DNA from 3 places in the Mediterraneibacter sp. 210702-DFI.3.120 genome. Region 1 is predicted to be linked to each of the others. Evidence: predicted binding sites of a transcription regulator. Region 1 holds the regulator's gene; each other region holds the start of a gene.

Region 1 (7,593 bases):
TATTTTCCACCTGTTTTCTATAAAAAATTCGTACCAAAAAGCAGGAAATATTAAAAAAGATCAAGTGAGGTGATTAAAATAGTCACTACAATCTAAGACTTTCCTGTGCTAATATAAACGAGTGTTAAAAAACAACAACTAAATTGATTAAATATAAGAGAGGTACACATTATGGAAAACTGGAGGAAATACGAAAAGACTTACTTTATGCCACCTGAGCCATGTTATGACTGGGTAAAGAAAGATTCAATTGACAAAGCACCAATCTGGTGCAGTGTTGACTTGAGAGATGGTAACCAGGCACTGATCGAGCCGATGAGTCTGGATGAAAAGTTGGAATTCTTCCAGCTGCTTGTGGATGTAGGATTCAAGATGATCGAAGTCGGATTCCCAGCTGCGTCTGAGACGGAATATCAGTTTTTAAGAACATTGATCGAGCAGAACATGATTCCGGATGACGTTACGATCCAGGTTCTGACACAGGCAAGAGAGCATATTATCAGAAAAACTTTTGACGCTGTCAAAGGTGCTCCACATGCTATTATCCATGTATATAATTCAACATCTGTTGCACAAAGAGAACAGGTATTTAAGAAAGATAAAGAGCAGGTAAAGCAGATTGCAATTGACGGTGCAAAACTTTTGAAAGAGTTAGCAGAAGAAACAGATGGAAACTTTACATTCCAGTACAGTCCGGAAAGTTTTCAGGGAACAGAAGTTGACTATGCATTAGAAGTCTGCAACGCAGTCCTTGAGATCTGGCAGCCAACAGCTGATAACAAAGCGATCATCAACCTGCCTACAACAGTGGAAAATGCTATGCCTCATGTATTCGCAAGTCAGGTAGAGTATTTTAACAAGCATCTGCGCGACAGAGAGAATGTAATTCTTTCTCTGCATCCGCACAATGACAGAGGATCAGGAGTTTCAGATGCTGAGCTTGGAATCCTTGCCGGTGCTGATAAAATCGAAGGAACATTGTTCGGAAACGGAGAGAGAACAGGTAACGTAGATATTATCACACTTGCAATGAATATGTTTTCTCAGGGTGTGAATCCGGAACTTGATTTCTCTAATATGAGTGACATTTGTGAAATCTATGAACGCGTGACAAGAATGAAAGTTTCTCCGCGCCAGCCATATGCAGGAGATCTTGTATTTACAGCATTCTCCGGTTCACATCAGGATGCGATTGCGAAAGGTATGACCTGGAGAGAGGAGCATGACTGTCAGACATGGACTGTTCCATATCTCCCGATCGATCCACAGGATGTTGGCAGAAGATACGATTCCGATGTAATTCGTATTAACAGCCAGTCAGGAAAGGGTGGCGTAAACTATATCCTGAAGCAGAGCTTTGGAATCAGCTTACCGGAAAAGATGAGAGAAGAAGTCGGATATCTTGTAAAAGATGTTTCCGACAAGGCTCACGAAGAACTTACACCAGACAATGTATATCATATCTTTGAAGACCATTACATCAATGCGAAACCAATTTTCAGTGTTGATGAATGCCACTTTAAACAAGAAGATGGAATTGTCGCAGAAGCAACGATTCACCACAATGGAAGTAACCGCAAGATCACAGGTGTTGGAAACGGACGTCTGGATGCTGTCAGCAATGCAATCAAGCATTATTTTGATATCGAATTTGAACTTGCATTTTACGAGGAGCATTCTTTGACAAAAGGATCTTCTTCCAGAGCTGTTGCTTATGTCGGTGTTATTTCCAACAAGAAGCGTTACTGGGGTGTCGGAGTTGATGCCGATATTATCAAAGCATCTATTGAAGCACTCGTTGTTGCAGTGAATAAATTGGATAGCGTACAGAGATCCCAGACATGCAAGGATGAAAGATTATTAGATATTACAAATTATATTTATGCAAATTATAAAGAAGTTACATTGGACGATCTTGCTGAGAAGTTCTTCCTTTCAAAACCATATTTGTCAAAATATATTAAAGAAAAATCAGGAATGACATTCGGAGATATTCTGAAAGAAATCCGTATGAAAAAGGCAAGAGCAATGCTTAAGAGCAGCAGTGCAACTGTAGAAAGTATTGCAGAATCTGTGGGATATCAGAATGTAGAGCATTTTAACAGAACATTTAAAAAACTGTATAATATCACACCGGTACAGTATAGAAACAAACCTTGATCCCGATTCGAGTTTGACTAAATTTAGAAATGTAATCTTAAAACAAATCGCCTGACAGTTACCATAAGTAGTAGCTGTCAGGCGATTACTGTTATGCAGATTCATTATTCTGCTAATTCTTCCCACAATTCATACAATTCCTCTAATCTTGCTTCATTTGCAGCGCGTTCTGTTGAAAGTTTCTGGCACTCAATAGAGTTCGAATAAACTTCCTCTTTCGTCAGTTCCTCGTCAATCTCTGTGTTGCGATCTTCGAGTTTTGCAATTTCTTCCTCTGTTTTCTTCAACTCATTTTTACGTTTACGTTCACGTGCCTGCTGTTCCTTCTGTTCCTGCCAGCTTAATTTTGAATCCGAAGCAGGAGTGGATGCAGCAGAATTGCCTGAATTGGATACATTTTCTGCATTTGTTTCATTTCCAGAAGCATAAGCAAGTGTCAGTGCTTCTTTTTTCTCCAGATAATAATCGTAGTTTCCGATGTAATTAACAAATGTCTGATTCACCAGTTCAAGGATCCGGGAGGCGGTCTGATTGATAAAATAACGGTCATGGGATACATAAAGTATCGTTCCGCTGTAGTTATTTAATGCTTCTTCCAGAATTTCTTTAGAAGTAATATCCAGATGGTTGGTTGGCTCATCAAGGATTAGAAAATTTGCTTCCGAAAGCATAAGTTTGGCAAGTGATACGCGTCCTTTTTCTCCACCGCTTAACGTATGAATTTCTTTGAACACTTCATCTCCGGTAAACTGGAATGCAGCGAGTGTATTTCTGATCTGTGTATTGGTAAGATCAGGATAGTCATCAGAAATCTCATCAAAAATAGTCTTATCATCATGAAGTACGTGATGTTCCTGGTCGTAATAACCAATCGTCACTTTGGATCCAAGTGTGAATTCGCCCTGATCCGCTGTAATAACCTGATTAATGATCTTTAAAAGTGTTGTCTTTCCGGTTCCGTTATCACCAATCACAGCGACATGTTCGCCACGTTTGATTTCAAAACTGATATCACTGAAGAGAACTTGATTGTCAAATTGCTTTGAGAGATGTTCCACTGTAAGAACATCATTTCCGCTGATCTGCGATGGTTCCAGCGTAAAATGCATTTCTTTCGTACTGTCAACCGGTTTGTCCAATGGCGTAATCCTGTCAAGCATTTTCTCACGACTCTCTGCACGTTTGATCGATTTTTCACGATTGAAAGACTTTAATTTATCAATAACAGCCTGCTGATGTTTGATCTCACGCTGCTGATTCATGTATTCTTTCAGCTGTGCATCTCGGATCTGCTGTTTTTTCATTGCATAATCTTTATAATTTCCAAGGTACATGCGAACCTGTGCATTGTCAATCTCAACAACTTTTGTGACAACACGATTCAGGAAATAACGGTCATGGGAGACGATAAATACCGCTCCGGAATAATTGATCAGATATGTTTCCAGCCAGGCAATGGAATTCAGATCCAAGTGGTTTGTCGGCTCATCAAGCAGGAGGATATCCGGACTTGTAAGCAGTAATTTTCCGAGAGAAACACGGGTCTTCTGACCTCCTGAAAGTGTATCTGTCTGTTTATTAAAATCGTCTTCCGTAAACCCAAGTCCCTTTAATACACCTGTAATCTCACTTTCGCAGGCATAACCGTTTCTTGCATCAAATTCAGACTGTAGACGATTGTAGGTCTCCAGGTGGCTCTGCAATTCCTCACCTTCCAGATGCTTCAGTTCATGTTCAATGGAACGAATCTGAGCTTCCATTGCAAAAATATCCGCTTTTGCACTTTTTACTTCCTCATAAATGGTATTTCCGGATTTTAAATCCTGACGCTGCGCAAGATAACCTAGCGTCTTTCCTTTCGCGAGAATAACCTCTCCACCATCAAGAGGTTCTTCTCCGATGATCATCTTAAGGATTGTTGATTTCCCGGCGCCATTCACACCGACAAGAGCAGCTTTCTCACGATCTTCAATATGAAAGGAGCCGTCTCGTACAATTTCGCGTTCCCCAAACGCTTTTTCTATATTGTGACATGCGAGTATCATATATTTTCACCTCGTTTTTTGACTTCTAACATTATCATTATATAGAAAAATGTCGAAAATACAAGGAAAATATATGGATTTTAAAGGTTTTTGCAAAACAAAAGTTTGACAGAACTTTAACTCTTTTATATAATAAAGAGTAGTTTAAGAGTGGAGGGCTAAAAATTGGAACAGAGAAAGATATCACGCGCAGTCATTTCCAGACTTCCGAGGTACTACAGATATCTGGGAGATCTGCTGGAGGCTGGCGTAGAGAGAATTTCATCCAGTGACTTGAGTAAGAAGATGCATGTAACGGCTTCACAGATACGTCAGGATTTGAATAATTTCGGTGGATTCGGCCAGCAGGGGTACGGATACAATGTGAAATATCTTTATACAGAGATTGGAAAGATCTTAGGATTGGATAGATGTCATAATTTTATTATCATTGGTGCCGGTAATTTAGGACAGGCACTAGCAAACTATGCTTCCTTCGAAAGAAGCGGATTTATTCTGAAAAGTCTTTTCGATGTGAATCCTCGACTGGAAGGCGTAACGATCAGGGGGATTCCTGTGCGTATGGTTGATGAACTGGAAGATTTTCTTAAGAATAATGACATTGAAATTGCTGCACTGACACTTCCAAAATCAAAAGCAATTGAAGTGGCTGATATTCTGGTAGATAACGGTGTGAAGGGAATCTGGAATTTTGCACATACAGACCTTTCCCTTCCAAAGGATGTGGTCGTTGAGAACGTACATTTATCTGACACACTGATGAAGTTATCTTACAACCTTTGTCAGCAGGATAAAGAATAGAATCTAGCAAAGCTGCAAGGATGCTGTGGGACCAACTGACAAAAGGAGGTTTCGCAGCATCTGTTCATGTTAAAAGGAATTAATAATGTTAGAAAGGTCAGGCGATAAGCATGAGATATCTTCCAAATGGGAAGCAGATGAGTGAAGCTGATGCACACACAATTCATGAAATTGGGATTCCATCCCTTGTACTTATGGAACGTGCAGCACTTCAGATTGTCGAGACAATGCATAAGAAAAATATTTCCACAGAAAAAAGTCTGATTGTTTGTGGAAGCGGCAACAATGGTGGAGACGGATTTGCAGTAGCAAGGCTCTTAACCGAACAGGGAAAGCATGCAGATGTACTATTTGCAGGGAAAGAAGCTTCTTTAAGTGAAGAATGTCGATGTCAGAAACAGATTGTAGAAAATATGGGGATTTCTGTATTCACAGAATTCCCGGATGAAGAATATACTGTAATAATTGATGCTGTATTTGGTGTTGGACTCTGCCGTGAAATCACAGGACATTATAAAGATGTGATCGACTGGATGAATCTTCAGGATGCAGAAAAAGTTGCTGTTGATATTCCATCCGGAATCTGTGCTGCAACAGGAAAGATTCTTGGAACAGCATTTCGAGCCGACCTTACAGTATGTATGGCATGTGTAAAATTAGGCTGTGAGCTTTTCCCTGGCAAGTCCTATGCAGGAGAGAGCATTCCGGTTGCGATTGGAATTGATCCGAAATATTTTTCGAATCGCCTGGATGTTTGTTATACCTTTGACAAAAATGATCTTGGAAAACTTCTTCCTTCGAGAATGATGAATTCACACAAGGGAAGTTATGGAAAAGTTCTTATGATCACCGGAAGTCCCGGGATGGCTGGTGCTGCATTTCTTTCTGCCTGTGCTGCCTATACAGTTGGTGCCGGTCTAGTACAGATTTATACAGCAAGTGAAAACCGTCTGGCACTGCAGGAACTTCTTCCGGAGGCAATCATATCCTGCTATGATTCTTATGATGACAGTCAACTGTCTCATCTTCTTGACTGGGCTGATGTGGTTTGTATTGGCTGTGGACTTGGAATGGGACAGATTTCCGAAAAGATATTGAAAAATGTATTGAAAAATGTATCCTGTCCATGTGTCATAGATGCCGATGGACTTAATTTACTGAGCAGGAATATAGAGTTATTAAATCAATGTTGTGCACCTGTGATTTTAACTCCACATATGAAAGAAATGTCAAGGCTGACCGGATGGAGTATTGATACGATCATGGAAGATCGCTTCCAGGCACTTGATCAGATCATAAAACAATCTGGACCGGATACAAAATCATCCATAATCTGTGTGTTAAAAGACAGTCGTACTGTTGTCGCACAGACAAATCGGCAGAGATTTGTAAATCTCGCTGGTAATAACTCTATGGCAAAAGGTGGTTCCGGAGACGTTCTCGCCGGAACGATTGCAGGACTTCTTGCACAGCATATGGCACCATTTGAAGCCACTACTGTGGGAGTTTTCCTACATGCCTGTGGTGGAGATGAAGCGAAAAAGAGCAAAGGAAGTTACAGCGTATTAGCCAGAGACCTGATTCAGGGTATGGCCGATGCAATGAAGAATGCAAAGGAGTGCAGATAAATTATGAAACAGTATAACAGAGTATGTGCCCGGATCAATCTGGACGCAATTGCATATAATATGGAACAGATGAAAAATCGCATTGGTCAGGAGGGACGTTTAATAGCTGTTATCAAGACGGATGCATACGGACACGGAGCAGTTCCTCTTGCGGAAATGTTTGAGGAAACGCCTTATATCTGGGGTTACGCTGTAGCATGCATGGGAGAAGCAAGAACTTTAAGAGCACATGGAATCAAGAAACCAATCTTGATTCTTGGCTGTGTTTTTCCTGATGAGTATGAAGAAATGGTTGAAAAAGAAATCCGTGCAGCAGTTTATACAGAAGAGATGGCCAAGGGAATGGCTGATGCTGCCGCAAAGTCAGGAAAGACCGCATTTCTTCACATAAAAATTGATACAGGAATGGGACGAATCGGATTCAAAGTAAGCAAAGAGAGTGTTGAGACAATTTCCAGAATCAGCAAACTTCCTAATATTAAAATGGAAGGAATGTTCACACACTTTGCAAAGGCAGATGAATTTGACAAGTCTTATACATTTACCCAACATGAAAAATTCCTCTGGATGAAAGAACAGTTAGAAAAAAATGGAGTCCAGATCTCCTATTATGATTGTGATAACAGTGCCGGAATTATTGATTTTCCGGATATGAAGCATGATCTTGCCAGAGCCGGGATCTCTATTTATGGAATGTATCCATCAGATGAAGTGAAAAAAGATGCTGTTGACCTGAAACCGGCACTGGAATTAATCAGCCATATCAGCTTTGTAAAGGATGTGGAAAAAGGAACTTCCATCAGTTACGGTGGAACTTTCGTCGCGCCAAAGAAGATGCGGATCGCTACGATTCCCGTCGGATACGGTGACGGATATCCGCGTTCCCTTTCAAATAAAGGCTATGTTCTTATCCATGGAAAACGTGCAGATATTGTAGGAAGAGTCTGCATGGATCAGTT
Region 2 (7,593 bases), on a different contig from region 1:
TCTGGCAGATACATTACATAAGTATGACTGTAAGCTTGCACTTCAGTTATTCCATCCGGAGTATGATGTTCCTGGAGTTGGACGCATGATCATGGAGGCAGGTATTGCAAGACAGGCTGCGGCAAAAGCACAGGCAGAGGGAAATGCGGAAGAAGCAAAGAAACAGATGGAAGAATGCGACAGACTTACGAAAGGCGCTTATGCAAAACTTCATCATGATATGCAGCATTTTGTAACAGAGGCAACTGTTGAGCAGTTAGAAGATATTAAAAACAGTATCGCTGCATGTGCAGCAAAGGCGCAGAAAGCAGGAATCGATGCGATTGAAGTACATGGAGATCGTCTTCTTGGTTCCCTTTGTTCAAAAATTCTGAACCATAGAGAAGATCAGTATGGAGGAAGTCTTGAGAACCGTACAAGATATGCACTCGAAGTAGTAGCAGCAATCAAAGAAGCTGCACCGGATCTTATGATTGAGTATAAACTGCCAATCATTACAGTAAATCCTGATGGATCACTTCGTGGAAAAGGCGGACTTGAGGCAGAAGAAGGAATCCGGTTTGCAAAGATGCTTGATGAGGCTGGAATCGATATGATTCAGGTTGCTCAGGCGAACCATACAGGAAACATGGGAGATACAATCCCGCCGATGGGAGATGTTCCGTATAACTGGACACTTCCGGTAGCCAGAGAAGTGAAAAAACTGGTATCCGTTCCGGTTGCAACAGTTGGTCGCGTTGTCAGCTTAGAAGCAGGAGAGAAGATCCTCGAAGACGGAGATGCCGATATCGTAGCTTATGGACGTTCCATGCTTGCAGATGCAGATATTGCCAATAAAGCTATATCCGGAGAGTGCATCAGAGAATGCTTGAACTGTAATAAAGGATGCGTAGATGCAATTCAGGGACGTAAATACATTTCCTGCGTATTAAATGCAGAGAACGGAAACGAAGGAACTATATTTATCAAACCTGCAGACGAGAAGAAAAAGGTTGCAGTTGTAGGTGCAGGAATCGCCGGACTTGAGGCAGCAAGAGTTGCAGCAAAACGTGGACATGAAGTAACCGTATTTGAGAAATCAGATAAGATTGGTGGACAGATCCATCTGGCAGCAGTTCCGCCAAGAAAGAGCGAGATTTTAAGATCTATTGAATATTATGAGAAGATTCTACCAGAACTCTCTGTGGATGTGAAATTAAATACAGAAGCAGATAGCGAAGAACTCAATAAGTTTGATCATGTAATTCTTGCCATCGGTGCGCATAACATGGATCTTCCAATGTCTGTTACAGACAGCAATGTTGTTTCTGCCTGGGATGTTCTTGCAGGATGCGAAGTGAGTGGAGCATGTGCAGTACTTGGCGGAGGATTAGTTGGAACTGAAACAGCAGAATTCCTTGCACAGAAAGGTCTCAAAGTAAGCATTGTCGAGATGCTGGATCAGATTGCAACAGGAGAATCCGAGACAGTAATGCCACTGATCAAAAAAGACTTTGAAGAACACGATGTAAAAGAGTATGTGAATACAAGAGTGAATTCCATCGAGAATAATGTGATTCATGCTGTGAATACAAAAGACGAGTCAGAGGTTACAATTGAAGCTGATACAATTGTGAATGCACTCGGGTCTAAGAAGAATCTCTTCGACGACAGTAAGCTGACAGTTCCATTTGTATATGTTGGAGACTGCAGCGGTGAGAGAACAGCAGATATCTCAGCAGCAATCCGCAGCGGATATCAGGCTGGAAATGAAATCTGAGAATTTTTAAATTTTATTCAGTGAGAAAATAAGTAAAATACAGGGTGATGCTGTAAACAGAAAATCTGTAGACAGTATCACCCTGTTTCAGTTATAATAAAATAAAATTTTTGTTATAAAAAATGAAAATGGAGCAAGGCTATGATAAACAAAGAACTATTTTATAAAGTAACATTAATTGATTGTAACGGAAAAGAATTGGAAGTTGCTAAATTTCTGCAGATTTTAACAGGAATGGAAAAAACAGAAACAAGAAGAATTGTAGCGAGTTTACCGTGTGTTTTGTATGAAGAGCTTGACGGAGAGGCGTGTTCTTATATTGAGGAGGCACTGGATTTCTATACAGCAAAATATAAGTTTGAATCAGTCGGTGATGAAAAAGAAGTGTATGAAGTAGATCCATCGGTGTATCCTTCAAAACAGGTGGTCGCGCTTGGAAGTATGGTTGATTACATCGGAAAGAGGTCAGAGTTTGTAAGCATCGCGAGAAAATATGACTTCCCGAAGAATGTGAGCCTGAATGATACGCCATTCTTAGTAAAAGATGGTTTGGCAGAAGAACAGGCAGTGAACCTGCGGCAGGATCTTCGCAATATGGGAATGTTTGCGCTGATTATGAGAAGTGGGGCAGAAGTCCAGCAGGTGAAGAAGAGGGGATTTTTAGCAGGGGTGTTTGCACGTTGAGATGAATAAAAGGGTTGTTTGATACAGACAGCTGTGAGTAGTGATTATATAGCCGATTTCTTACAGAAAATTCAATTGGATTTTATTGACACTTTTGCTGAGAAGGACTACAATATCTTTAGATTGTTAATTTAATAACATACAAATAAGGAGTTTAGGAGGCAGACAAAAATGGCAAATATTTTATGTAGTCCAAGCAAATATGTTCAAGGTGCAGGTGAGATGAAAAAGCTGGGTGAATATGCTCAGAAGTATGGTAAAAAAGCACTTGTACTGATCACAGAGTCGGGGTATAAACGTATTGAAGACGTTCTCAAAGTTGGATTTGAAGGATATGATATTGAACCAGTGTACGAGTATTTCAACAGAGAATGTAGCAAGACAGAAATTAATCGTTTGGTAGCCGTTATGAATGAAAAGGGCTGTGATGTTGTTATTGGTATTGGCGGAGGAAAGATCCTTGATACTGCGAAAGCAGTTGCTTATTACAAAGAAGTACCGGTACTGATCTGTCCGACAATTGCATCTACAGATGCGCCATGCAGTGCACTTTCTGTTATTTATACTGATGAAGGCGTATTCGAAGAATACTTATTCCTCCCAGCTAATCCAAACATGGTTCTGATGGACACAGAAATCATTGCAAAATCACCAGTCAGACTGACAGTTTCCGGAATGGGTGATGCACTTGCAACTTATTTTGAAGCAAGAGCCTGTCAGGCTAGCGAAGCAACAACTTGTGCTGGTGGAAATGTTACTATGGCAGCGATGTCACTCGCAAAACTGTGCTTTGATACATTGATGAATGAAGGTGTGAAGGCAAAACTTGCTCTGGAAGCAGGAGCCTGCACAAAAGCTGTTGAGAAGGTAATTGAAGCTAATACATTGCTTAGTGGGATCGGATTTGAGAGTGGCGGTCTTGCAGGAGCACATGCAATCCATAATGGATTCACAGTTTTGGACGAGTGTCATCATATGTATCATGGAGAGAAAGTTGCATTTGGAACAATCACACAGCTTGTTCTGGAAGACATTCCGGCAGAAGAACTGGAAGACATTATAGATTGGTGCATTGAACTGGGACTTCCTGTTACATTAAAAGAACTTGGTATTACAGAAGTGACAGACGAGAAGCTTATGGCAGTTGCGACAGCAGCCTGTGCAGAGAATGATACACTTCATAACATGCCATTTGAGGTGACACCTGAGACTGTATGCGCAGCAATTAAAGCAGCAGATGCTTACGGAAGATATTTCCTGGGAGAATAGAATATAGGAAATAGGACACCATTTCGTTAAAATAGAAAAACCAATTTGACAAACTGATTTTCTGTGGTATAATTTTCATGCTGTGAAAAACAGCCGACAGTTCATTTGTACCTTCCTGTCGAAAAACAAAACCAGGGCTAGTTAAGAAGATTCTAGGCTCTGCGTGCAAAGAAGTACGCAGAGCTTTTTATATTCAGGAAATATTTTCCATATATATAAAACGCTCCGCTTAGGATACACAGCTCTTAAAAGGTACATACATTTCAAATACAGGAGAGTTGAAATATGTATTATTTGCAAACAAAAGCCAGTTTTGACGCAGCGCATTTTTTATGGAAATACGAAGGAAAATGCAGAAATATCCACGGACATCGTTGGAATGTTGTTGCAAAAATCAAAAGTCAGGAGCTGGAGCAAGAAGGACAGACACGAGGAATGGTAGTGGACTTTGGTAATCTGAAAAAGGATCTGAAAAAACTTTGCGATTCCTTTGATCATAGTCTGATTTACGAGACAGGATCACTGAAAGCAAAAACAGTAGCTGCACTTCAGAATGAGGACTTTCATCTGGAGAAAGTTTCTTTTCGTCCTACGGCAGAGAATTTCGCATATTATTTCTACAAGGAATTAACGGAATTGGGATATGAGGTTCATTGTGTGGAAGTATATGAGACACCGAATAATTGTGCGGTTTATGAGGAAGAGTAGATGAAAGTAGTAGAAAAATTCACCAGTATTAATGGGGAAGGCACACGGGCGGGAGAATTGGCAGTCTTTGTTCGTTTCAAAGGATGCAATCTGCGTTGTAGCTATTGTGATACTATGTGGGCCAATGAACCGGATTGCCCATATGAAGAGGAACCCCCGGAAGAGATTTTAAATTATGTTTTAGGAACCGAAATTCGCAATGTGACACTTACAGGTGGAGAACCGTTACTGCAAAAAGACATTAGAGAATTGATCCACCTTCTTTTACAAGCCGGCTTACAGGTCGAAATTGAGACAAATGGCGCAGTTGATTTGTCGGCATTTTGCGAAGAACGACCGATATTTACAATGGATTATAAGTTACCGTCAAGTGGGTGCGAAGAATATATGATACCAGAGAACATGGAACTGCTAGGAAAAGATGATACTGTAAAATTTGTGTGCGGCAGCCAGGAGGATCTGTTAAAAGCATTGGACGTGATTCAGACTTATGATCTGACAAACAGGTGTCATGTGTATCTTAGTCCTGTTTTTGGATCCATAGAACCAGTGCAAATTGTAGAATTTATGCTGAAACATCGGTTGAATGGTGTGCGTCTGCAGATTCAGATGCATAAAGTAATCTGGGATCCCAATGAACGGGGCGTATAAATAAGTAGTGAGGTGATGGAGATGAAAGCATTAGTTCTCTTTAGTGGAGGAATTGATTCAACAACGGCATTAGGACTGGCAATCAAAAAGTACGGGAAAGACCAGGTGATTGCACTCTCGGTTTCCTATGGACAGAAGCACGATAAAGAAATCAGGGCTGCAATAGCAGTTGCCGAATATTATGGCGTGGAGCATCTGTTCCTGGATTTAAGCAAGATATTTCAATATAGCAACTGTTCACTGCTTCAACGGTCTACGGAAGAAATTCCGGAGGAGAGTTACGCAGAGCAGATTTCAAAAACAAATGGCGATAAGCCTGTAAGTACATATGTACCGTTCCGGAACGGATTATTTCTTTCTTCGGCAGCAAGTATTGCACTGAGCAAGGACTGTGGAGTGATTTATTATGGAGCTCATGCAGATGATTCTGCTGGTTTTGCTTATCCGGATTGCTCACCGGTATTCAATCAGGCAATGAATGAAGCAATTTGGGAAGGTTCCGGACATCAACTGAAAATAGAAGCTCCTTTTGTAAATGTATCCAAAGCCGAAGTAGTACGGATTGGATTAGAACTGGGAGTTCCGTATGAATTGACATGGTCCTGTTACGAAGGTGGAGAGAAGCCTTGCGGAAAATGCGGAACATGCATTGATCGCACAGCAGCATTTCAGGCGAATCACGTAGAAGACCCTGCGTTGAGATAGAGGAGGAAGCAATGAGAGAAAAGGAAAATTTAACATTATTGGGAAATCAGCAAACAGAATACCGTATGGATTATGATCCGTCTGTATTGGAGGCATTTCAGAATAAACATCCTGAAAACGATTACTTCGTCAAGTTCAACTGCCCGGAATTCACAAGTCTGTGCCCAATCACCGGACAGCCAGATTTTGCAACGATCACGATTTCCTATGTTCCAGACGAACGTCTTGTGGAGAGTAAATCCTTGAAATTGTATTTGTTCTCATTCCGAAACCATGGAGATTTTCATGAAGATGTGATCAATATAATTATGAAAGATCTTGTCAAGCTTCTTGAACCAAAATATATAGAAGTCTGGGGGAAATTCCTTCCACGTGGAGGTTTGTCCATCGATCCGTATTGTAATTATGGAAAGCCAGGTACCAACTGGGAGCAGGTTGCCTGGAATCGTATGAGTAATCATGATATGTTTCCGGAGAAAATTGATAATCGATAAAAGATAACGGAGCAGAGGAAACGTGCTTTGCTGATATCAGTTACAGGAGCACATGTTATATTAATGACAGGACGAAAAGCCTTGATTTACAAGGAGTTCGGGCCTGTCTTTTCTATTTCATAAAAACATATGGGCGAAAATATGATGAGAGGTGAGATGGTAGTTGATTGACAACATAGCATATATTTGGTACTATCAAGTAACGCAGTGCGTTATTTAAATGGGAGGGTTCAATCATGAGCAGAGGAAAAGAAGTAAAAGAATTAAGAGAAAAAATGGGAATGAACAGACGTGAATTTAGTGACTACTATGGGATTCCGTATCGTACCGTTCAAGATTGGGAAGCAGAGAAAAGAGAACTTCCAGAATATCTGTTACGTTTATTAAAGTATAGAGCAGAAACGGAATGTCGAATAAAACGAATGGATGATTAGGACTGAATATTATTTTTTTAATAATAAATAACGCATTGCGTGTATTTGAGTGAAGCAGAAGGAGGTAGACGTGGAAAGAAAAGTAAATGTAATCGAGGATATAGATGGAAAGAAAACGGTATTTATTCATGACATCATATTCAAAGGGAAAAGATCTGTAAAATGGGAGGATGTTGAAAAATATCTAAAACAATATGTAGGAGATATCTACACAATTGATGACAGCAATGATGCAGTTTATATTGGAACAGATTTACCGGATGAGTATACTCATTCAAATTATACACATATTTTAAAAGGAGCAAATGCGAAGGCAAAAGCTAATGCCGCACAGGGATTACCAGAATTGATTGAAATTGCAGCCGGAAAGAAATTTACTGAAAATTATAAAGAAAAACATACTATAGATGCAATGTATGGTTGGTATCGTTATGAGTCAAGATTTGCTTTGCCAGTGTTTAATGAAGTTGGGGAAATTGAAAGATATAATGTTTTTAATGTAATAATGGTTATTCGACATGCAAAAGATGGTAAAATGTATCTGTATGATATAATGAACATAAAAAAAGAAACGAGCACCCTTTTCCAGTCCGAAGACATTACTCAGTAAAAAACCCATTTCTTAGCTACGATTGTACCCCCATAGTAGCAAAAAGTCAATAAAAAGAAACGAATATATTTTGGAAATCATTTCACAATTAAATAATCTACCCATTCTAATCCATGCACTTTATTTCCACAGATAAACGTATGTATGATATAATTTGAGTTAGTACGTTAAATGATATTGTTGAAATTATAAACGATTACAGTGGAGGTGATTCAGATGGCAGTAAAGGCTAATCACGATATTTCTTCAGGTTTAGATACGGCTTTTATTAATTCAGCA
Region 3 (7,593 bases), on a different contig from region 1:
CGGTATCTGATAAGTCCATCGTATCTTCCGGAAATTACGAACGGTACTTTAAGAAAGACGGAAAGATTTACCATCATATCCTTGACCCTTCTACAGGATATCCAATAGAAAATAACTTAAACCAGGTCACAATCATCTCTGACAAATCGGTTGACGGGGATGCCTTAAGCACAACCTGTTATGCGCTTGGACTGGATGAAGGATTAAAACTTATCCGAAGTATGGATAATATAGAGGCTGTATTTATTACCGATGACAATACGATTTATAAAAGCAGTGACTCTGTCGATTTAATCACTGATATTGATAACTAAAGAAAAGGAAGCTGATCATTTTAAATCTTCAGCTTCCTTTTCTGATCTCTTTTTTCAATAAAATCCTGTCGTATTATTAACGTAACGTAATAATCTTTCTCGGGCATTTTTCTACACAAACACCACACTCTGTACATTTATCTGCATCGATATGTGCAAGGAAATTCGTTACAGTGATTGCTCCTGCTTCACAGTTCTTCTCACAGAGACGACATCCGATACATCCGGCCTGACAGATTGTCAGCTGTACTTTTCCTTTTGCATTGGAATTACAGCGTACAAATGTCTTCTGCTCATATGGAATCAGCTCGATCAGGTGTTTTGGACATGCTGCAATACATTTTCCACATGCTTTACATGCTTCTTTGTCAACAACAGCAATTCCATCTACTACATGAATTGCATCAAATGGACAGGCAGCAACACAAGAACCGAATCCAAGACATCCTGAATTACATCCCTTTGCTCCTCCATTCTGCATCATGCTTGCCATCGTACAATCCTGAATACCTGTGTAATCATAATCTAAAATTGCTTTTTCGCAGGTTCCGGCACATTTTACAAAAGCGGTCTGTCTCTCCTGTGTGCCTGCTGCAACACCCATGATATCACCGATCTTTGCAGCAACAGGTGCCCCACCAACCGGACATCCACTGACTTCTGCTTCACCTTTTACGATTGCAGCTGCAAGTCCTGAACAACCTGCATAACCGCATCCACCACAGTTATTTCCCGGGAGAACGCCTAAAATCGCTTCTTCACGTTCATCTACTTTTACAGCAAACTTCTTACCTGCGATTCCGAGGAAAACACCGATGAATAAACCGGTTCCACCGACGACTACTGCCGCCAAAATAATTCCTGTCATACTCATTTGCTCTTCCTCCTAAATTAATCCCGAGAATCCGAAAAATGCAATTGCCATCAGTCCTGCTGTAACAAGCACGATCGGAGTCCCCTGAAATGACTCACTGATATCATTGTATTCAATCTTCTCGCGAATTCCGGCCATCAGCACAATTGATACAAGGAATCCGACAGCTGTAGCAAATCCATTTACGACACCTGTGAGAAGCCCCATACCTGCACTCATGTCATCATAGTAGCCATTCTGTACGTTTGTCAGTGCTACTCCGAGAACTGCACAATTCGTTGTGATCAGCGGAAGATATACACCGAGCGCATTGTATAATGATGGCATCACTTTCTTTAAGAACATCTCTACAAACTGTACAAGTGCTGCGATAACAAGAATAAATACAATCGTATTCAGGTAAGATAATTCTCCTCCCATGATATTTGGATTTCCGAGAATAAACTTATAGATCAATCCAGTTACAAAAGATGCGATCGTAATAACGAATACAACCGCTCCACCCATTCCGGCAGCAGTCTTCACCTTCTTGGATACACCGAGGAACGGACATATACCAAGAAACTGGCTCAGGACAACATTATTTACAAATGCTGAACCAACTGCAATTAATAATAATTCTTTCACTTTCTGTCCCCTCCTTTATTCGTTCTTTGCGTCTTCTTCGCCTGTCGGGAAGATCTTTCCACTGCAGGATGAAGCATTCCCGCAGCTTGCACAGCCTTCTCCGCATCCGACTGTCTCCGGAACCTTCTTTCCTTTCTTTGCCATATTGTTCTTTACTTTATTCTGTAAAGCAACAAGACCTGCAAGGACAAAGAATGCTCCCGGTGCAAGGATGAAGATTGTCAGTGGCTCGTAAGATTCCGGCATAACACGGATATCAAAGATTTTACCTGCACCGATCAGTTCTCTGACAATACCGATTGCTGTAAGACCCACAGTAAATCCAAGTCCCATACCGATTCCATCAAAGATAGAAGGAAGAACCGGATTCTTTGAAGCATAACTTTCTGCTCTTCCGAGGATGATACAGTTTACAACGATCAGAGGAATATAAAGTCCAAGTGAATCATAAAGGCTTGGAACGAATCCTTCCATCAGGAACTGTACAATTGTTACGAAAGAAGCAACAATAACGATAAATGCCGGCATTCTGACAGAATCCGGAATAATCTTTCTCAACATAGAAATCAACATGTTAGACATGATCAATACAACTGTTGTAGAAAGTCCCATACCAACACCGTTGATCGCAGATGTTGTAACCGCAAGTGTAGGACACATACCAAGCATAAGAACGAAGGTCGGATTTTCTTTTACAAGGCCATTATACAGCCGTTCTGTACATTTATTCATTACTTCCGCCTCCTAACTCATTTTGAAAATATACAAGTGCAGAGTCTACTGCATTTGTCACAGCATTGGTTGTGATCGTAGCACCACTGATGGCGTCGATCATGTCATCTCCTGACTCTCCTGTCTTTGTATATGTAAACTTTTCTACATTCTTATCTTTAAACTGATCTTTGAAATCTGCTTCCTTAGCTTTCATTCCAAGACCTGCTGTCTCACTGATACTGAGCATCTCAATACCTGTTACTGTTCCATCTTCCCTGATACCTACAGAAATATCAATGTCTCCGCCGTATCCTTCATGTGATGTAACATTTACGACATAACCAACCGTCTCACCGGAAGCGTCTTTTCCCTCAGCCACCTCAGAAATATCATCTGAAGTGTATCCATTTTCTTTCAGAAGAGCAGAAGCTGCATCAGCATCAAATTCTGTATCCGATTCAAATGTCTCTGCATCTGAAAGAACAGAACGAAATGCTTCCTGTTTTGCCTCCTCCTGTGCTTTAGCGATCGGATCTTTTGTCACACCATATACAACTCCGAGAAGAAGACCTGCAACAACAGTGATTACTGTCAGAATCAACGTGTTTTTAACAATTTTATTCATTACTTCTCTCCTCCTTTACCAAATGGTTTTGGAAGAGTAACCTTCTCGATCAATGGAACTAAAAGGTTACTGATGATGATCGCATAGGAAACTCCTTCTGCTGATCCACCAAAAAGACGGAACAGACCCGTCAGACATCCAAGACAGATTCCAAAAAGGATCTTTCCTTTGCTCGTGATCGGAGATGTTACATAATCTGTTGCCATAAACCATGCTCCAAGCATCAGACCACCACCACAAAGATGCGCTGTGATGTACTGAGGATCGAATCCATGTCCTCCAAACAATGTGATAAAAATCACAAATGTCACAATGTAAGTTCCAGGAATTCTAAGATCAATTACACCCATAAGAATCAGGAACATTGCACCGATCATAATTGCAACTACAGAAGTCTCTCCGATTGTTCCTCTGATATTTCCGAGAAGCATAGACAATGTATTCACTGTTTCTCCTGCTTTCAGTTCTGCCAGAGGAGTCGGTCCTGTCACTCCGTCGTAAACAAAATAAGTCATCTTTCCTGCAAAACAGATCAGCAGAAAACAACGTGCTCCCAATGCAGGGTTCATGAAGTTCTGTCCAAGTCCTCCAAACAACTGTTTCACAACAATGATAGCAAATACTGCACCAAGCACACCCATCCACCACGGGAGTGTCGGAGGAAGATTCAATGCGAGCAGAAGTCCTGTTACAACCGCACTGAAATCATTGATCGTAATTGGCTTATGCATTAATTTTTCATAAAGATACTCAGATAAAACAGCCGCTGCCGTTGTAACAACTACAAGAATCCAGGCATTCTCATGACGGAAATTCCAGATTCCGAAAAATGTAGCCGGAAGAAGTGCGATCACAACATAAAGCATAATGTTGCTGCTTGTCACTTTATCACGGATATGCGGCGAAGAAGATACGTTATATTTCTCGTTCACTTTACTTCAACCTCTCTTATTTCTTCTTTCTATTCGCCAATGCTGTCTTACGCATTGAACCAATTGCCTGTTTCAGCTGACGTTTCGCCGGACAGACATAACTGCAGGAACCACATTCCACACATTCCAATCCATTCCATGCAACAAAAGATGCCTCATCTTTTCTCTTTGAAAAGTCTGCAAGTCTGGATGGAATAATTCTGCTTGGACAGATCTCCACACATCTTCCACAGTTAATACATGCAGTCTCAAGACTCTTTGCCACAACGTCTTCTTTAAAAAGCAGAATAGAGGAAGAAGTCTTTGTAACCGGTGCATCCATTGTCACCATGGCAAATCCCATCATCGGTCCTCCGGAGATCAGTTTCTGCGGTTCCGCTTTCAAACCTCCTGCTGCCTCAACCAGCTCTCTGTGGTTTATTCCAAAAGGAGCCATAAAGTTTCCTGGTTTTTCAACTGCATCGCCGCTCACTGTAACAACACGTTCCATCAACGGTTTTCCTTTGATTACCGCATTGTGGATTCCAATCAAAGTCTCCACGTTATCAACAATACATCCTGCATCTGCCGGAAGCATGGTAGAATTGATTGCTCGTTTTGTCACTGCATAGATCAACTGACGTTCTGCCCCCTGTGGATATTTTGTCATCAATGCTTTCACATCAATTCTTGGATCGCCGGAAACTGCTTTCTGTAACTTTTCAATACAATCTTTCTTGTTATCCTCTACAGCAAAAACACCTCTTGCATTTGGGAATAAAGAAAGGATGACCTTCATTCCGCTGACAAGATCTTCTGTATACTCGAGCATTCTTCTGTAATCTGCAGTGATATAAGGTTCACACTCAGCACAGTTTGCAATAATATATTCTATCTTATCCGGTTCCTTCGGAGAAAGCTTTACCTTTGTAGGGAATCCTGCACCACCCATTCCTACGATTCCGGCATCTCCAATCTTATTAATGATTTCTTCCCTTGTCATCTCTTCCAAAGGCTTTACCGGTTCATATTCAACTTCCTTATACTCTCCATCGTTTTCTACAACAATGCACTCCACCTGGGATCCAGTTGGATTAAAACGTTGTTCCAATCCTTTCACTTTACCGGAGACAGATGAATAGATCGGAGAAGATACAAATCCTCCCGCTTCAGCAATCAACTGTCCTTTCAGCACACAATCGCCTTTCTTAACTACCGGTTTAGCCGGTGCTCCTATATGCTGTGAAAGTGGATAGACCAGTTCACCCTGAGGTACTACAGGTCTGATCGGCTGATCCTTTGAAAAACGTTTTCCATCATCTGGATGGATTCCGCCTTTAAATGTCAAAAGCCCCATCTCATTTCCTTCCTTTCTTTTATCATTGTCATTACAACAATAATATTTTAATTTTGTAATACTTATTTTACTAGAATGCGCTCTGAAAATCTAGCAAATATGTAATAATTCTTGTATCTTTCGCTATACATCTTGTCGAATTTTTAACAGAAAAAGAACCTGCCAATGGCAGGTTCTTCTAAAAAATAATTTATATCTTATTCCTCTGTCTCTCCAGCGTTGTCAGCCTCAAGAGCTTTCATGCTCAGGCTGATCTTCTTCTCTGCTTCGTTAAGATCAACGATCTTAGCTGTGATTTCCTGTCCGATTGCAAGAACATCAGATGGTTTCTCAACATGAGCTCTTGAAATCTGGGATACATGAAGAAGTGCGTCAACTCCCGGTGCAAGTTCTACGAATGCACCAAAGTCTGTCATACGTGCAACTTTTCCTGTAACTACTGTACCTACAGCGAAATCTTCTGCTGCATTTACCCATGGATTTGTCTCTGGGAATTTCAGGCTGAGCGCAATCTTTGTATCATGAATGTCTTTTACAAGAACTTTCAGTGTATCTCCTACATGGAATACTTTCTTCGGATTGTCAACTCTTCCCCATGACATCTCTGAGATGTGAAGAAGTCCGTCAACACCACCAAGGTCAACGAATGCTCCGAAATCTGTTACATTCTTAACAGTTCCTTCTACTGTATCACCAACATTGAGTTTCGCGAACAGCTCTTTCTGCTTCTCAGCACGCTCTGCTACAAGAAGCTGTCTTCTATCACCGATCACACGGTTTCTTCTCGGGTTGAACTCGCTGATTACGAATTCGATTTCCTGTCCTTCATACTTGCTGAGATCTTTCTCATAAGAATCGGAAACAAGGCTTGCCGGGATAAATACTCTTACTTCATCAACTGTTGTACAAATACCGCCGCCAAGAATCTGTGTAACTGTAGCTTTCAGCACTTCGTGGTTTTCATATGCTTCGCGCAGTCTCTCATTTCCTTTTTCTGCAGCCAGTCTCTTATATGTAAGAAGAACCTGACCCTCTCCGTCATTTACTTTCAGTACCTTAACTGTCATTGTATCACCTACGGATACAACTGTTGTAAGGTCAAGAGACTGATCGTTGGAATATTCGCTCTTTGTAATGATACCGTCTGCTTTATATCCAATGTTCAGGATAATCTCATCCGGTTTCACGTCGATTACTGTACCTTCGACAACCTCTCCATTGTGAATTGTTTTAAATGACTCTTCTAACATCTGTTCAAAAGATAATTCTGACATTATTTTGAACCTCCTCAATTATATTGTTGGGCGTGGATGCCCCTGCTGTAATACCTACCGTTTCCACTGACCCTAATTGATTCAAATCCAAATCGCCAAGTGTCTGTATATAGTACGTATTGTTACATGCTTTGCGGCATATTTCAAATAACTTCTGGGTATTGGAACTATGTTTGTCACCAATAACGATCATAGCATCCACCGTCTCTGCTATGCTCTGCGCTTCTGTCTGGCGCTCCTTCGTAGCATTACAGATTGTATTTAAAACACTTACATCATAACTCTTTTTTTCAAGAATTTCAACTAATTCTTTAAATTTATTGTAATTAAATGTCGTCTGGGCAACGATACAAATCTTTTTTCCCTGCTCACAAGAATAATTTTCTGCTTCTTCCTTTGTCTGAAAGACCTCTACATGATCTCCTGCCCATCCCTTAATTCCCTGAACCTCCGGATGTTCCGGATTTCCAATGATAATAATATTCTCGCCCATCTCACTGTGTTTCTGCACGATATTATGGATTTTCTTAACAAATGGACACGTAGCATCTACAATCTGGATTTTCTTACTTTCCAATCTGTCATACACATCTTTTGCCACCCCATGAGAGCGGATAATAACAGTTCCCCTTTCCAGTGTATCCAGCTCTTCTTCGCTGCGAAGGACGATCACACCTTTCTGCTCCAGATCTTTCACCACTTCTTCATTATGGATAATCGGACCATACGTATAGATCGGAAGATTCTGATTCTCTTTCACCTGTTCGTAAACTGTATCCACTGCACGCTTAACGCCGAAACAAAATCCAGCTGATTTCGCCTTTATTACTTTCATTCTATCCAACTCCTGCAAATTTATCTATGACAATATCTGGAAATCGTGTTTACAACTTCTTT

Evidence for each region. The regulator Rex, encoded in region 1, represses fermentation and respiration genes when NADH is low (regulators of the CRP and FNR family bind a similar motif). The targets are predictions, from matches to a motif close to ATTGTTAANTANTTAACAAT.
Region 2: a site for Rex is predicted at 2,566-2,585, ahead of LI162_RS06515 (glycerol dehydrogenase). Genes of this name have one in related genera too.
Region 3: a site for Rex is predicted at 5,554-5,573, ahead of rsxC (electron transport complex subunit RsxC). Genes of this name have one in related genera too.

Annotation. Positions count from the first base shown of each region.
Region 1 is NZ_JAJCNG010000013.1:50,048-57,640, forward strand. It holds gene LI162_RS08585 (D-alanyl-D-alanine carboxypeptidase family protein) at 1-73, shown strand, start outside; gene LI162_RS08590 (2-isopropylmalate synthase) at 172-2,160, shown strand; gene LI162_RS08595 (ABC-F family ATP-binding cassette domain-containing protein) at 2,265-4,205, opposite strand; gene LI162_RS08600 (redox-sensing transcriptional repressor Rex) at 4,371-5,006, shown strand; gene LI162_RS08605 (bifunctional ADP-dependent NAD(P)H-hydrate dehydratase/NAD(P)H-hydrate epimerase) at 5,117-6,634, shown strand; gene alr (alanine racemase) at 6,638-7,593, shown strand, end outside.
Region 2 is NZ_JAJCNG010000009.1:48,613-56,205, reverse strand. It holds gene bilR (bilirubin reductase, long form) at 1-1,759, shown strand, start outside; gene LI162_RS06520 (hypothetical protein) at 1,901-2,443, shown strand; gene LI162_RS06515 (glycerol dehydrogenase) at 2,615-3,712, shown strand; gene queD (6-carboxytetrahydropterin synthase QueD) at 3,998-4,420, shown strand; gene queE (putative 7-carboxy-7-deazaguanine synthase QueE) at 4,421-5,071, shown strand; gene queC (7-cyano-7-deazaguanine synthase QueC) at 5,093-5,776, shown strand; gene queF (preQ(1) synthase) at 5,788-6,270, shown strand; gene LI162_RS06490 (helix-turn-helix domain-containing protein) at 6,507-6,704, shown strand; gene LI162_RS06485 (hypothetical protein) at 6,775-7,314, shown strand; gene LI162_RS06480 (DUF3427 domain-containing protein) at 7,531-7,593, shown strand, end outside.
Region 3 is NZ_JAJCNG010000011.1:4,906-12,498, reverse strand. It holds gene LI162_RS07335 (FAD:protein FMN transferase) at 1-314, shown strand, start outside; gene LI162_RS07330 (RnfABCDGE type electron transport complex subunit B) at 391-1,188, opposite strand; gene LI162_RS07325 (electron transport complex protein RnfA) at 1,201-1,815, opposite strand; gene rsxE (electron transport complex subunit RsxE) at 1,831-2,547, opposite strand; gene LI162_RS07315 (RnfABCDGE type electron transport complex subunit G) at 2,540-3,154, opposite strand; gene LI162_RS07310 (RnfABCDGE type electron transport complex subunit D) at 3,154-4,086, opposite strand; gene rsxC (electron transport complex subunit RsxC) at 4,103-5,422, opposite strand; gene rpsA (30S ribosomal protein S1) at 5,620-6,696, opposite strand; gene ispH (4-hydroxy-3-methylbut-2-enyl diphosphate reductase) at 6,677-7,531, opposite strand; gene cmk ((d)CMP kinase) at 7,552-7,593, opposite strand, start outside.